Regions from separate parts of the Paenibacillus sp. KACC 21273 genome, predicted to be linked through region 1. Evidence: predicted binding sites of a transcription regulator. Region 1 holds the regulator's gene; the other holds the start of a gene.

Region 1 (7,687 bases):
GAATAGGTAGCATCTTGTACTGTTACTCCTTCTTCAATATAAGTATCTCCAGCAAAAAGAACAGGATTATAATTTCCTTTTAAGACAATTAAAGGTGCGGAGCGAGGAAAAATTGCTTTTATTTTACCATTTTCACTATAATAACCTCGACCATCAGGTAAAAAAACGATGCCGTCTGAATTAATATTCATTGTATTAATTTCGAGATATGATTTGAAAGATGTATCAGCTACTGGTAAGTTTTTTAATTCATTGGCAGAAATTTTGAAAAATCCACGGTCTGAAAAATCTGGTTTATATAAATTAGCTTTAAAGAATAGATTATCATTTTCGTCGAATGTCATCACTTGTAAATCTTCAAGGTCTTCTTGTGTGACTCTTTCCAACAATTGATCATTTGAATTCCATCTATACAGAGTAGTGTCAAAAAAATCAAGCGGAACAGCAATGTAAAGCTGATCTTGAGAATTGAATGCAATATTAGAAATATTTTTTATAGGATCATTACCGTCAGATGCTTTGTCACTAAGGTCTAAATAAAGTGAACTATATTTCTTAAATTGTTCTGGAGTTAACGCAGCATCCTGTAAATATTGAGCATCTATCTTGTTGATGATTGACTTGTTTTCTAAAGTATAAAATAGGTCGCCAGCTTGATTGAAAGCAACAGTAACAACATTATCGGCATAGTATCCACCGTACACGATAGAAGTAACTGTTCCAGAGCTTAATTCGACTTTTGATATTCCTGAACTGCCTTGTGCAACATAGACAGAACTATTATGATATGCCATACCTAAAGCACCACGGATATTTAGCTGATCAAGATCTTTCTGTTTTTCAGTAGCAACAACATCAATAGTACGTTGTTGAGGATAAGAACGTTTTCCGGCTGGATTCTCTGCAATATATGTGATTACGTATATTCCAGGTATATTAGTATCAATTTGATTTACTGGAACAGAATTTAATGTATATGTAATATCTATTTTTAACTCATTTTCACTATATACACTGTCTGCTACACTCCAACCTTCTTCAATAAAAGGTTCTCCTTGTTTTAATGTCATATTATAGTCTCCATAAAGAAATAAATTTAAGAAACTTAAATCCTGACTTTCTTTACTTGCTACCAAATTACTTGTTCCTTCCTCACTTGCAAAAAGCGTAGCAGGCGCTGACCCCATTAATGTCACCACCAAAACCAAAAACATCATCATAAACTTTCTCATTTTACTTAAATTCCCTCCATTTATAATTATATTGAAATCCTTTACTAATATAACAGATGCTACTCAATATGGGTAAATTAAAATTTACACAATTTAAAGCTGTATGATATTTTATGTAACTCTATATCTATTCCTCATTTCCTGCTACTTTCTAAATAGTTATTCAACATTATGCTTATCTACCTACAACAGAGGAGAGGAGAAAATCGTTCTGAAAGAGCGAAGCGCTCGCCTTTGTAAACGAATCCTGATTGCGAAGCAGTCATTCAAAGGATTCATTTGCAACAAGCGACGACAAGAACGATTTTCTCCACGCAGCGCCTCCCATAAAAAAGCTGAAATTTGAATAACTCCCCACCCTTTGATTTTCAAAACGGTCTTCTTCTGGTATGCTGATAGGTGAACATTTCGACATCAGGTTGAGACGACAGCAAGGAGAGGATTTAGACATCCATGAAATTTGCCGTACTGGATTTTGAGACCACAGGTACTCAGTCCACCGATGATATTATTCAAGTTGGGCTTGCCATTATAGATCATGATTTAAGTATTTCTACTGTATATTCTTCTATGGTGAAGCCGGGAGTGCCGATTCCTCCTTTTATAGAAGGTTTAACAGGAATTAAAAATGAAGATGTAGAGAACGCTCCAGAGTTAGACGATGTTATTTTGGAGATGATTCCTCTATTAGAAGATGCTGTGCTTGTCGGGCACAATGTCGGTTTTGATTTAGGATTTTTGCAACGCGCTTTGGATCAGACTGGATATTTGGCATTTACAGGTCGAGTGCTGGATACGATGGATCTGTTACGTATCTTTTTCCCGAATCTATCGAGCTACCAGTTAAGCATGGTAAGTAAAGACTTGGGATTCGTTCATGATCGTCCTCATCAAGCAGATAGTGATGCGTTAGCGACTGCTCATGTATTTCTAAAGTGCTTGGAAGAGTTAAATGATCTACCATTAATTACAGTCCAGCGTTTATCTGAATTATTTGATAATCAGGATAGTGATCTCGGTTGGTATTTTGATGGCGTGCGGATGGAGAAAGAAGCACAGCCGATTCAAGATTTGGACGAACATCGCTTTTTCCGTCAATTGGCGTTAAAAGTAGGCGATTGGAATGAAATTTTGCCGGCTCATGAAGAGCGAGGTAATATGCCACTTGCAGATGTTTCATTTGATGAATTTTTAGAGCAAGTGAAACAAAACTTACGTAATCTGCTTCCTAACTATGAAGAACGGGAACCGCAGAATCGTATGTTTGAAGAAGTGATCAAAGCGATGACCGATGATAAGCATCTATTGATCGAAGCAGGAACAGGAACAGGCAAATCGCTAGGGTACTTATTACCTTCGATTTATCATAGTGTCAAAGAAAACGATCGTGTCATGGTAAGTACGCATACGATTAACTTGCAAGAACAGTTGCGAGAACGCGATATTCCATTATTGACTCAAGTTGTTCCATTTGCATTTCGTGCTGCCGTATTCAAAGGACGCCAGCATTATTTGTGTCTGCGCAAATTTGAGCATAAAATAAATACAAAAGAATTTCAAAGCCCTAAAGAAGATGTATTGATTGCAGCTCAAATGATTGTCTGGTTAAATGCGACAGAAACTGGCGATGATGAAGAACTCAATATGGGTAATCGTGGTGCTGACTTCTGGGAAACGGTAGCCAGTGATACCGATTCTTGTCTGGGTCGTGCATGTCCATGGTTCCGCAAATGTTTTTACCATCGTGCGAAGCATGAAGCAGGTACAGCAGATGTAGTCATTACCAATCACTCGAAATTATTTACCGATGTCAAAGCAGGGCATCAATTGTTACCTGCTTATGATCGCTTGGTTATTGATGAAGCACATCATCTAGAAGATGTTGCAGGTAAGCACTTGGGTATGCATATGAAATATTTCACATTGGTTCATCCACTGTTAAGATTGTTCAAAGACAGCAAAAATGGTCAGTTAGCGATTTTGCGTCAACAATTAGGTTCTTCTGGCAATGAACGTGGTATGGATTGGGCGATAGCGATTGATAATCTATATCCTGAAATTGTAGATGTCAAAGAAAACTGGGATAAATTAAGTGAGTTACTATTTGCTTTGTTACCTCAGCGTAGTGATGCCGCTCCTGGTGAAGCCGGGCAGTTCACGCTTCGACTTTTACCGGAAAAGCAACCGACCGAATGGAATGTGATTACAGAGCTTGAGAATCAGATTCATATCGGCCTTAGTCAGTTGATTCGTAAAGGCGAGCAAGTGATGAATCAGATCAAAGACAGCGATGAGCAGTTAGGCACAGATAGTCTGGTAACAGATGTGTCGGGTCTATTCAAAGACTTAACAGTGGTACGAGATGATCTGCGTCAATTTGTGAAGCTGGAAAGTACAGATACAGTCTACTGGTATGAAGCTAATGGGAATTACCGTAGCAAGTCTTTACAGATGTATGCTGTACCGGTTGATGTGAGCAAGCAATTGAAAGAGTACTTTTTTGATAAAAAGAAAAGTATTATTTTGACATCAGCTACTTTATCAATAGAAAAGAAATTTCAATATATGATTGAACAGTTAGGGCTTGTAGAAGCGGAAAAAGAAGGTCGATTGATGACTGAACAGTTATCTTCACCTTTCAATTATCGTGAGCAATCGCTGTTGTTAATTCCGCGCGATTTTCCAAGTGTCAAAGGCAGTGTTGGTGATGCGTTCTTTGTAGATACGTTAGCGAACTCATTAGCGGAGACTGCCAAAGCGACCAATGGACGAATGATGGTGTTATTTACCTCTTATCGGATGCTCAAGCAGGTGTATGAGCCATTGAAAGAGAAGTTATCACATAGCGATATTGCAGTATTTGGACAAGGGGTCGATGGAGGAAGTCGTACCAAGCTCACTCGAAGATTCCAAGAGCGTTCCGCTTCGGTGTTACTGGGTACAAGTAGCTTCTGGGAAGGGGTCGATATTCCAGGCGAAGCGTTAACCTGTCTGGCGATCGTACGTTTACCTTTTCAACCGCCTAATCATCCACTGCTTGAAGCCAAAAGTGAACGGCTGAAAAAAGAAAAGAAAAATCCATTTATGAAATTATCTGTACCGCAAGCAGTTATCCGTTTCAAACAAGGTTTTGGTAGATTAGTACGGACATCTAGTGATCGGGGAATCGTTATTGTCTATGACACTCGTGTGATCGAGTCCTATTATGGCAAGCATTTTCTATATTCATTGCCCGGTCCCAAAATGGAACATATGCCGACAGAGCAGATGGTACCCCGTATTACAGAATGGCTTAGCCAGGCCGAACCTGAAAAGGAAACTGTAAATCAAGAGGGGGAGCAAGCATGAAATCCGACAAAATATCAGAAGCAGTCGTGCGAAGACTACCTGTATACCTTAGATATCTGAACGAACTTCACACACGTGAAGTTCCTACAGTGTCTTCGCAAGAACTGGGACAAAAATTAGACTTGAATCCAGCACAAATTCGCAAAGATTTAGCTTATTTTGGAGATTTTGGACGTAAAGGGATCGGTTATGATGTATCGTATTTGATTGAGAAAATACGTCATATTTTAAAATTAGATCAACAAATCAATGTGGCACTTGTAGGCGCTGGTAATCTAGGGCATGCCCTTTCTAACTATAATATGTATCTAAAAGAAACAATGAAAATCGTAGCTGTGTTTGATTCCAACGATTCGAAAGTAGGCTCTTTAATCAATACATTAGTCGTACAGCCTATTGATGAACTTGGAATTACAGTCAAAGCGAGAAGTATTCGTATCGGAATTGTTACAGTGCCTAATGTTGAAGCACAGCGTGTAGCAGATCAGTTAATTGAAGCAGGGGTCGAGGCTATTTTGAACTTTGCACCGATTATTTTGAAAGCTCCACCGCATATTCGTGTGCATACTGCTGATTTTACAACGGATTTATTAAGCCTTGCCTATTATCTGGAAGATGGAAAGGAACATGAAACTAATGAATAACACCTCGAACAAATGGGTCATCAAAAACGGTATGTTTGCTGTAATGAGCGAAGAGAAATCAATGCTTTTTGGACATATGGTGATTGAAGATGGATGGATTACGTATCTTGGAGAAGAAGAACCTGTGATCGAAGAAGACACAACCGTAGTGGATGGCAATCATTTGTTCTTTATTCCGGGTCTAGTCAACAGTCATGGTCATGCAGCGATGTCGTTGTTACGTGGATATGGAGATGATCTTGCTCTACAAGTATGGTTACAAGAAAAAATGTGGCCGATGGAAGCGAAATTTACAAGTGACGATGTGTACTGGGGAACTGCTCTGTCTGTATTAGAAATGTTAAAAGGCGGTACAACTACATTCCTCGATATGTATGATCGCTCAGAACGTGTAGCCGAAGTGGTAGAACAATCGGGTATGCGTGCAGTATTGATGCGTGGTGTAATCGGCTTGTGTTCAGAAGAAGAACAAAAGCAAAAGCTAAAACAATCAATCGACTTTGCACGTGATTGGCATGGTCAAGCGAATGGACGTATTACAACGATGATGTCTCCACATGCACCGTATACTTGTCCACCTGCATACATCGAACAATTTGTACAAGCAGCTCATGATTTGGATTTGCCGCTGCATACACATATGTCTGAGACACTAGCAGAAGTTCAATTAAACGTTACAGATTATGGATTACGTCCTGTAGCTCATTTGGAGAAATTAGGATTTTTCACTCGTCCAGCATTGTTAGCGCATGCTGTTCATTTGAATGATGAAGAGATCGAAGTGCTTGCTGAGAATAAAGTAGCGATTTCTCATAACCCGGGTAGTAACCTCAAATTAGCAAGTGGTGTAGCACGTGTACCTGATCTGTTGCGTGCAGGCGTTGTTGTGTCTTTGGGAACAGATGGCCCGGCAAGTAATAACAATCTGGATATGTTTGAAGAAATGCGTTTGGCTGCTCTTATTCATAAAGGAGTATCCGGCGATCCAACAGCTGTGCCTGCATTAGAAGCATTGAAAATGGGTACTGAATACGGTGCAAGATCTGTATTTTTGAATGATGTAGGTACATTCGCTGTAGGAATGAAAGCTGATATTACAGCACTTAATGTAGATCAACCGCATTTCTTACCACGTACTGATTTTATTTCACATACAATCTATTCTGCATCTGCTAAAGATGTATTGCATGTCTGGGTAGACGGTAAGCAATTGATCAAAGACGGTATATCATTAACATTGGATGAAGAAAAAATTCGTCATGAAGCCCAAAGTGCTTTTGAAGGTTTGCTTAAACGCTAACTGGAAGTCGACAGGAAAGGATGGCGTGTTTTGCGAAATTTGGGAAGTGGCAAGTGGATTGCAATCATTATCGTTGTAGTAGGATTGCTGATTTTAGGTGTAAATCAATTTTATGTGCATGTAATGGCAAAGCCATGGAGTAAAGAACAACTGGCTATTAACAGCGCACAGGAAAAAGCGGATATTGTATCTGTGACGCGTACGTTCAATTCCGTCTGGACAGATAGTTCAACGTATTGGGTTGTAGAAGGTAAAAATACAGCACAAGAAGATCTAATGGTCTGGGTCAAATTTAATATAGACGGTTCGGTAGCAGAAGGAGCTAATGCAGTGCATGTTGAGAAAACAGCAGGTACAGTATCCTATCAAGCCGCCACCGATCTTTTGCAAAAAGATTTGCCTGGAGCAGAAGCTGTACGAATTGTACCTGGCTCATATAATGGAAAATATGCATGGCAAGTTTTTGCCAAACTGAATGAACGTTATTATTATCTTTTCTACAATTTCCGTGATGGAACCAAATTAGGTGGACCTATGGAATTGCCTGCAACTTTAAAAGGAACAGGGCAAGAATAACATCATCAAGCTCAAACCATATAAAAAAGCATGATCTAAGGAATTCATATACTGAATCCAAAGATCATGCTTTTTTGTTAATTAAGCATAGATTATAAACGGAATTGCAGTACCGTATTTTGTAATTTCTCAGCCATAGAATGAAGTGTAGCGGTATGAGCTGTACTTTCTTCCAAGAAAGCTAATTGTTCTTCTGTAGCTGCACTTACGCTTTCAGTGTTAGAAGCAACATGATCGGTCAAGCTTGAGATATTTTCCATAGATTTGACAATCTTCTGTGAATGTTCCGATAAATGATGGATAGAATCAGTCACTTCTTTAATTTCAGAAGTGGTATGATCGGTTAGAGATTTAATGGTATTAAACAAATTACCTACAGAATGAGCCGCAGCAATACCTTGACTTACTTCTTTAACCATGTTTTCCACCGATTTGGTAGCACCTTTTGTTTCACTTTGAATAGCATTGACAAGTGCTCTCACCCGATCTACGGATTCATTGGTTTCGTTAGAAAGTTTACGGATTTCGGAAGTAACTACAGCAAATCCACGTCCGTGTTCACCTGCACGTGCAGCTTCAATTGCTGC
Region 2 (7,687 bases), 500 kb from region 1:
ACGACTGCATAATAATAACGATTGTCTGCACGAATGTGAATAGACCTGTTAATGCCATAATCGGTTTGATGCCTTGTAGTTGGATTAGCCCTTTACCCATGATTAATACTCCAAATGTGTTTTTTCGTGTAGACGTTTATGAAACACAAAGTATGTCCAGATTTGATAACCAAGTACAAACGGTAATAATGTACAGGCTACGATTGTCATTACTTTTAACGAATAATGCCCGGAAGCTGTATTGTATAAAGTCAGATCATACATGGCTCCTAGCGAACTGACCATTACACGCGGGAATAAGCCGATAAAAACAGAAGCAATCGATAAAATAATCAATCCGCCTGTCATACCGAACGCCCATCCTTCGCGTTTTTGTTTCATAAAATATCCTGCAAGTATAAATACAATCACACCTACGACTGCTATAGCGATTAGAATCGGACCACGTACAGTAAAAACATCTGTGTATACAGAGGTCAAGATAGCAAGCAATACCAACAAGCCAGCAAGTGGAATCAGCAATTTACGTGCCATTACACTCGCTCTTACTCGAATATCACCTGTAGTACGTAGTGCAGCGAACATTAATCCATGCACGATACAGAGCATAACCGTTGTTACACCTGCTACAAGAGAATAAGGATTAATGATATCTCCAAACCCTGCATGCATCTCCATATCTGCTCCTATTGGTAATCCTTTGAGCATCGTTGCAAAAGCCACACCAAATAGCAAAGGCGGTAACAGACTACCGAAAAAGATACACATATCCCACGTTTTGCTCCATGTAGAATGACCGACTTTACCACGAAATTCAAAAGCAACGCCACGAGCGATCAAAGCCAGCAATAAAGCTACAAAAGGAAGATAAAAGCCGCTAAACATTGTCGCATACCAGTTCGGAAATGCCGCGAACATCGCTCCGCCTGCTGTAATTAACCATACTTCATTACCATCCCAGAAAGGCCCAATTGAGTTAATTAGCATACGACGTTCCATATCATTACGAGCTAACAACTGCGTAGACATACCAATCCCAAAATCAAAACCTTCTAAAAAGAAAAAACCAACAAACAATACAGCGATCAATACAAACCATACTTCATTAAGAGATAGCATGTTTCAACTCCTCCATTTCAAACGGATCATTGGAATGATCGTCATGGGAATGCTCATCACTTGGTCCTTTTTTTATTTCGCGAACAAATAAAACTACTGTGATTGCTCCAAGAACGGTATAGACCAGAGTAAACGTAATCGTCGAAAATAACACAGAACCAGCGGATACACTTGGTGATACACTATCTGCGGTAGTCATGAGTCCAAATACTGTCCATGGTTGACGACCGACTTCTGTCATAATCCAACCGGATGTATTGCCGATAAAAGGTAACGCAATCCCATACATCATCGCATACCAATACCATTTCGGTGCTTGTTCTACTTTGCGTCGGAACATTAGATACACACCATAAGCAGATAAAGCGATCATTAACATGCCGCTAGCCACCATAATACGGAAACTCCAAAATGTTGTTTTGACAGGTGGTATGTAATTGCCTTCGCCATATTTTTGCTCATACTGAGCTTGAAGTTCTTTCATCCCTGTCACAGAACCTGTGAATTTTCCATATGATAGATAACTGAGTAATCCTTTAAGTGGAAAGTTAATCTCGAATGTATTTTGTTGCATCTTGGTATCAATTCCACCTACTAACATCCAGGGCGCTTTTTCAGCAGTAGTGTTCCATACCCCTTCAGCAGCAGCCATTTTCATCGGTTGCGTTTCTACTAGATATTGAGCTTGAGAGTGACCGCTAAAAGCTACTCCTAACGATGATACGATGCCTACAATAATCGCAATTTGAAATGACTTGCGGAATACTTCAATATCTTCACGCCGCAACATTTTATATGTGCTGATTCCTGCCATAAGAAAGGCTGAAGTAACAAAAGCACCAAATACGGTATGTGGAAATTCAACCAACACTTGACCATTGGTAATAAGAGCAAAAAAGTCATTCATTTCGGCACGTCCGTTATTGATCGTGAATCCGACAGGATGTTGCATAAATGAGTTCGCTGTTAATATCCAGAATGCCGATAATGTTGTTCCGAACGCTACTAACCAGATACAGAGTAAATGTACTTTGGCAGACAAGCGTTCCCAACCAAAGATCCATAATCCAATAAAAGTAGACTCCAGAAAAAAGGCAAATAAAGCTTCTACTGCAAGTGGTGCACCAAACACATCACCTACAAAACGTGAATAATTAGACCAGTTCATGCCAAATTGAAATTCTTGAAAAATCCCTGTAACTACTCCAACAGCAAAGTTGATCAAAAATAGCTTGCCCCAAAACTTGGTCATTACTTTGTACTGATCTTTTTTAGTGATAACATACATCGTTTCCATAATAGCTACCAACAATACGAGCCCAATCGATACCGGTACAAAGAAAAAGTGAAATACGGTCGTTAGCGCGTACTGAATCCGGGATAGCATAAGAACATCCATCCGATAACTTCCTTTCTTTTCTGAAAATTGATTAAAAAACTAAATACATTGTAGTCAAAAAGTCATAGATACGATTGTGATTAAAATCACAAATTTTCTTTAAAAATGTAACAAAAAGTGACAAAATGTGATTGAGATCACAAAATAAAAAAAGCCGATGAAATTCATCGACTTTGAGATCACTACTTTTATGCTATTTATTTACATCATAACAACTTAATGATAGATCGCTACTAATATTAATGGCCCGATAAAAGAAGACACAATCGCACTGATCGTTAATGCTAATGATCCCATCGAGACCGCGATTTCTCCATGTTCTAACGCTTTAGCTGTTCCCAGTGCATGGGATGAGACACCTAAAGCAATCCCGACACTAATCGCATTTTTAACCCGAAATAATTTCAGGCAACCAAGCCCCAAAATAACCCCTGTAAAGCCAGCAATCATTACAAAGACAGAAGTAAGCGAAGCTTCTCCACCTAAATTATTCGAAATTTGAAGAGCGACAGGTGTCGTAACAGACTTAGGAATAATAGAAATAATATAAGGTTCACTGAATCCCAATACCAAAGCCATCCCCACTCCGCTCAGCATTCCTACGACAACACCAATTAATGAACTTCCCAGAATAGATAACCCGTACTGCTTGAACAAATGTCGTTGTCGATACAGCGGATAAGCTAAAGCTACCACAGCAGGCCCCATTAATTTACTGATCCATTCTCCACCGATCATATAAGTAGAATACGAAGTATGCGTAAGTAGTAAAATAACAACAATCATAAAAGTGGTTGTTAGTACAGGAATTAGAATTGATATCCGTACATGTTTGTACAATAGACTAGCTACAACATATAACGCCAACGTCATCACAATCATTAATAAAGCTATACCTATATTCATTTGTGCTGATCTCTACTTTCATAGATCAATTTGTGTTCAGGTATAGGAGCAGGCGATTGTGCATTAGATTTGGATCGATCAGCCAGTGTAATAAACCACTGCGCTACAAAACCTGTAATTCCGATCGTGAACAATGTACTAATAACAACAATTAGAATCAATAATAGTCCTTTACCTGCAAATAAATCGAGATGCTCTATAACTCCTACTGTCGCCGGGATAAAAAACAACGGTAAATAGAACAGTAAAGTATTGGCTCCTGTCTGAATCCACTTTTCAGGAAAAACATTTAACATTAATAAAGCAAATAATAACAACATTCCTAGCACACTGCCCGGTATAAACAAATGAAAATATTGCTGAATTAACGTTCCAATTATGTAAAATAGGTATAACACAGCAATTTGAAGCACCATTTTAATAATCTTCATACGTATAGCTCTCCTTTGTCTTTCACTCTCTATCTCTATATCTCTTTTGGTGTAAAACCTCTCCAAGTTTTACCCTTATAGCAAGATCACATCAAAAAGATCATCCTCTTCTTTTTAAGAGTGATGATCTTTTGTGATGTAAAATCTTATCTTACCTAACACATATCGTTATGCTTTTGCAGACTTATTTTTACTTTGATTGGCTTGGCGAGCCAGTTTTTTGGCTTTTGTGTTACTTATGGCTACAGGCTCTAACGTTTCAGGTTCAGGTTCGACTTCAATTTCAAGTGCGGTCTGAACAGGGATACTGTTCGGATACATTTTGCGGAATAGTAAAGTCTGTACTAATAAGAATGATCCACTCACCATCCAGTATAAAGGCATCGCTGCTGGTGCGCTGAATGAAAAGAATGCCATCATAATTGGAGACAAATACCCCATAATTGCAAATTGTTTTTGTTGTTCAGGTGTCATATTATACTGTGAGACTTTGGCTTGAAGCATATACAGTAATGCTACAATAATCGCCATAATCCAGTTAGGCTCTCCTAATTTGAACCACAAAAATGAATGAGAAGCCAGTTCCGGTGTAGCACGAATCGCTGTATACATACCTGATAAAATAGGCAATTGAATCAAGATAGGCAGACAACCGATATTTAATGGATTAAAGCTATGCTTTTTGTAGATCTCCATCATTTCTTGTTGTTGCTTTTGTTTGTCTTCGGTACTGGTTTTATTCTCATATTTCTTTTTGAGCTGATCAAGTTCAGGTTGCATAATGCTCATTTTGCGCTTCATGCCTTGTTGACCTTTAGCTTGACGCATCATTAATGGGAATAAAGCAAACCGTACTGCCAGTGTCAAAGTAATAATAGCCAGCCCGTAACTTCCACCGAACCAAGTTGCAATATGCTGCATACTATAAGTTAATGGAAAGACAACGTAATGAGTAAAAAAGCCGGGTGTGGATGAATTGACTTCTTGTACAGATGAGGTACCGCATCCTGCTAATAATACCATCATCATTAAACCTAGTATTAAACCGTAAAGACGACCTTGTTTTCCCGTAAAAGTGAATCCCTTGAATAATTGCATGTTGTTCCTCCTCGTTGATGTTGTTGCTTATGGCTCAACGAGGATAGGCAATCTCCTGCATCTTCATCAGGAGCTTCTTTACGGCGTATGATTCGTGCCAGTGTTATCGGTGTATGATGTATCGTTTTGAAAATGATCAAAGGCAGATCATAATGTCCACGAAGTTGCCGGTTACTGATCCAAAATTCCGTGATTCCGCAATACAGATGAGCAATATATCCATAACTCACTGTAATTAACAGACCAATCGAAAATAAATACGGTATCCAATCATGCATTTCAAACAAGGTATTCACCCCCTCTGACTATCCTAAGATAGTTAATATGTTAATTATAACACTACTCGATCCTTTTTACATAAGACAAATTACGACAATTATAATATGATTTGACGAATAATGGATAAACATTAGAAAAAATCTGCAAATCACTCTTGTAATCGCTTTTATTATATACTACAATAAAGTTAGTTAAAGGATTGTGACCGGTTAAGCGGGCAATGCCTGAGATTATTGTAATATCATTTTGTAGAAAAATGGTATTGGAATGATTTCGGGCATTTTTTATATTTATATACATGTATTGCTGTATATTTTCTATAAAATAACCCCCGTTCATTTTAGAATTGTAGGTGGAAGATTATGATTATAGAGAAAATATTAAATAATAATGTACTACTGACCAAAAATCAAAAAGGCAAAGAAATTATTGTAATGGGTCGAGGTATTTCTTTTAATAAAGTGATTGGTGATCCGGTAGATGATACCAAAATAGATAAAATCTTTATGTTAAATGAGAACGAATTCACAGCCAAGTTAACCGAGTTGTTGAATGAGATTCCTGTCTCCCATCTAGAGCTAGTCAATCAAATTGTAAATCATGCCAATGCGGTGCTAGGTACAACATTGAGCGATAATATTTATTTGACACTGACAGATCATATTCATTTTGCATTAGAGCGTTATGAGAAACAGCTTCATATCAAAAATGCGTTACTTTTTGAGATTCAACGCTTTTATAAAAAAGAATACAGTGTCGGTCAAGATGCTTTACAGATGATCAAAGACAGTACTGGTATTTCATTAGGCGAAGACGAAGCTGGGTTTATCACTCTTCATATTGTAAATGCTCGTATGGATGGTAATGAAATGCAAGCTACGATCAAAATGACAGAGATTGTACAGCATGTCCTCAATATCGTGACTTATCATTATGGCATTGTACTGGATGAATCGTCACTTAACTATTCTCGCTTTGTTACTCATCTGCAATATTTTGCGATGCGATTGTTACGCAAAGAGATTCATTATAGTGGAGAAGAATTCCTTTATAATCAAGTCAAAACAGCGTATAGTAAAGCATTTGAATGTGTCTCCAAAATCAATGATTATTTAGAAAAAACATACGATCAATCATTGAGTAAAGATGAATATGTCTACCTCACTATTCATATTCACCGGGTAACCGAACGAACAACGATTGAAGAAGAACAATCATAATTAAATACATTCCATCCATTAGGATTGTGACTGGTTATGCAGGCAAAACCTAAACTGATGGTGAAAAGGACGCGTTAGTTCGCTGTCTATTTCACCACGAGTTTAGGTTTTTCTTGTTTATAAAAGAAAATAAAGAGCGCCGGCAATTTCTCTTTGTTCTTTTATTGACAGTAAAGCTTTCCTTTCACCCATGTCGGCCAACATGTCGTGAGGATCTTGTACTAATCGATGTATTTATTCATAAAGGAGCTATCAATCATGAGTAATCAAGATTTATCCAAACAAATTATTAATCTGGTCGGCGGAGAATCGAATGTTAATTCGGTATTCCATTGTGCAACACGTCTACGCTTCAGCTTAAAAGATTCTAGTAAAGCAGATAAAGCAACGCTCGAAAAAACACCGGGTGTGATCACAGTCGTCGAAAATAGCGGACAATTTCAAGTCGTTATCGGCAACTCTGTTAGTCAGGTGTACGATAAAATTATGGCGGAAACGAATTTGCAAGATGTAGAGAAATCGACTGAAGCATCAACGACGGCTACAGATAAAGATACCAATATACTAGGTAAAGCAGTCGATATTATTTCTAGCATCTTCTCTCCTCTGCTTGGAGCTCTGGCAGGTGCAGGGGTATTAAAAGGATTAGTCGCTTTATTTCTAGCACTTCATTGGCTAGATAACACATCAGGCACCTATCTTGTTCTGAATGCAGCATCAGATAGTGTATTTTATTTCTTACCGATCTTCCTGGCGGTTACATCTGCGCGTAAGTTCAAAACCAATCAGTTTGTATCGATTGCAATTGCAGGCGCGTTAGTCTATCCTACGATTTTGACAGCATTAGATAGTGGGATCAGTTTAAGCTTTCTGAATATTCCGATTGTACTGGTTAACTATACATCCAGCGTTATTCCGATTATTTTGGCAGTATGGGTACAATCGTATGTAGAACGATTTGCAAGCAAATTTATTCATGAATCTGTTAAAAATATTTTGGTGCCTATGGTGGCTTTGTTAGTTGTTATTCCTCTAACATTCCTTGTATTCGGTCCTGTAGGTCATTTAGTGAGTCAAGGATTAGCATCAGGATTCACATGGATTTATAATTTGAGCCCTATTCTAGCAGGTGGTATCGCAGGGGCATTCTGGCAAGTATTTGTTATTTTCGGCGTCCACTGGGGCTTTGTTCCGATTATGCTTGGAAATATTGCAGCTAATGGATTTGATCCAAT

The links. The regulator Rex, encoded in region 1, represses fermentation and respiration genes when NADH is low (regulators of the CRP and FNR family bind a similar motif). The targets are predictions, from matches to a motif close to TTGTGAAATATTTCACAA.
Region 2: PQ460_RS11410 (cytochrome ubiquinol oxidase subunit I) is a predicted target of Rex. The motif match lies at 2,593-2,610, and genes of this name have one in related genera.

The regions. Positions count from the first base shown of each region.
Region 1 is NZ_CP117876.1:2,028,878-2,036,564, forward strand. It holds gene PQ460_RS09235 (S-layer homology domain-containing protein) at 1-1,232, opposite strand, end outside; gene dinG (ATP-dependent DNA helicase DinG) at 1,686-4,580, shown strand; gene PQ460_RS09245 (redox-sensing transcriptional repressor Rex) at 4,577-5,224, shown strand; gene PQ460_RS09250 (amidohydrolase) at 5,217-6,524, shown strand; gene PQ460_RS09255 (cell wall elongation regulator TseB-like domain-containing protein) at 6,555-7,100, shown strand; gene PQ460_RS09260 (methyl-accepting chemotaxis protein) at 7,193-7,687, opposite strand, start outside.
Region 2 is NZ_CP117876.1:2,528,821-2,536,507, reverse strand. It holds gene cydD (thiol reductant ABC exporter subunit CydD) at 1-100, opposite strand, end outside; gene cydB (cytochrome d ubiquinol oxidase subunit II) at 103-1,119, opposite strand; gene PQ460_RS11410 (cytochrome ubiquinol oxidase subunit I) at 1,106-2,518, opposite strand; gene PQ460_RS11405 (LrgB family protein) at 2,735-3,424, opposite strand; gene PQ460_RS11400 (CidA/LrgA family protein) at 3,421-3,855, opposite strand; gene yidC (membrane protein insertase YidC) at 4,024-4,953, opposite strand; gene PQ460_RS11390 (hypothetical protein) at 4,896-5,240, opposite strand; gene licT (BglG family transcription antiterminator LicT) at 5,595-6,452, shown strand; gene PQ460_RS11380 (beta-glucoside-specific PTS transporter subunit IIABC) at 6,711-7,687, shown strand, end outside.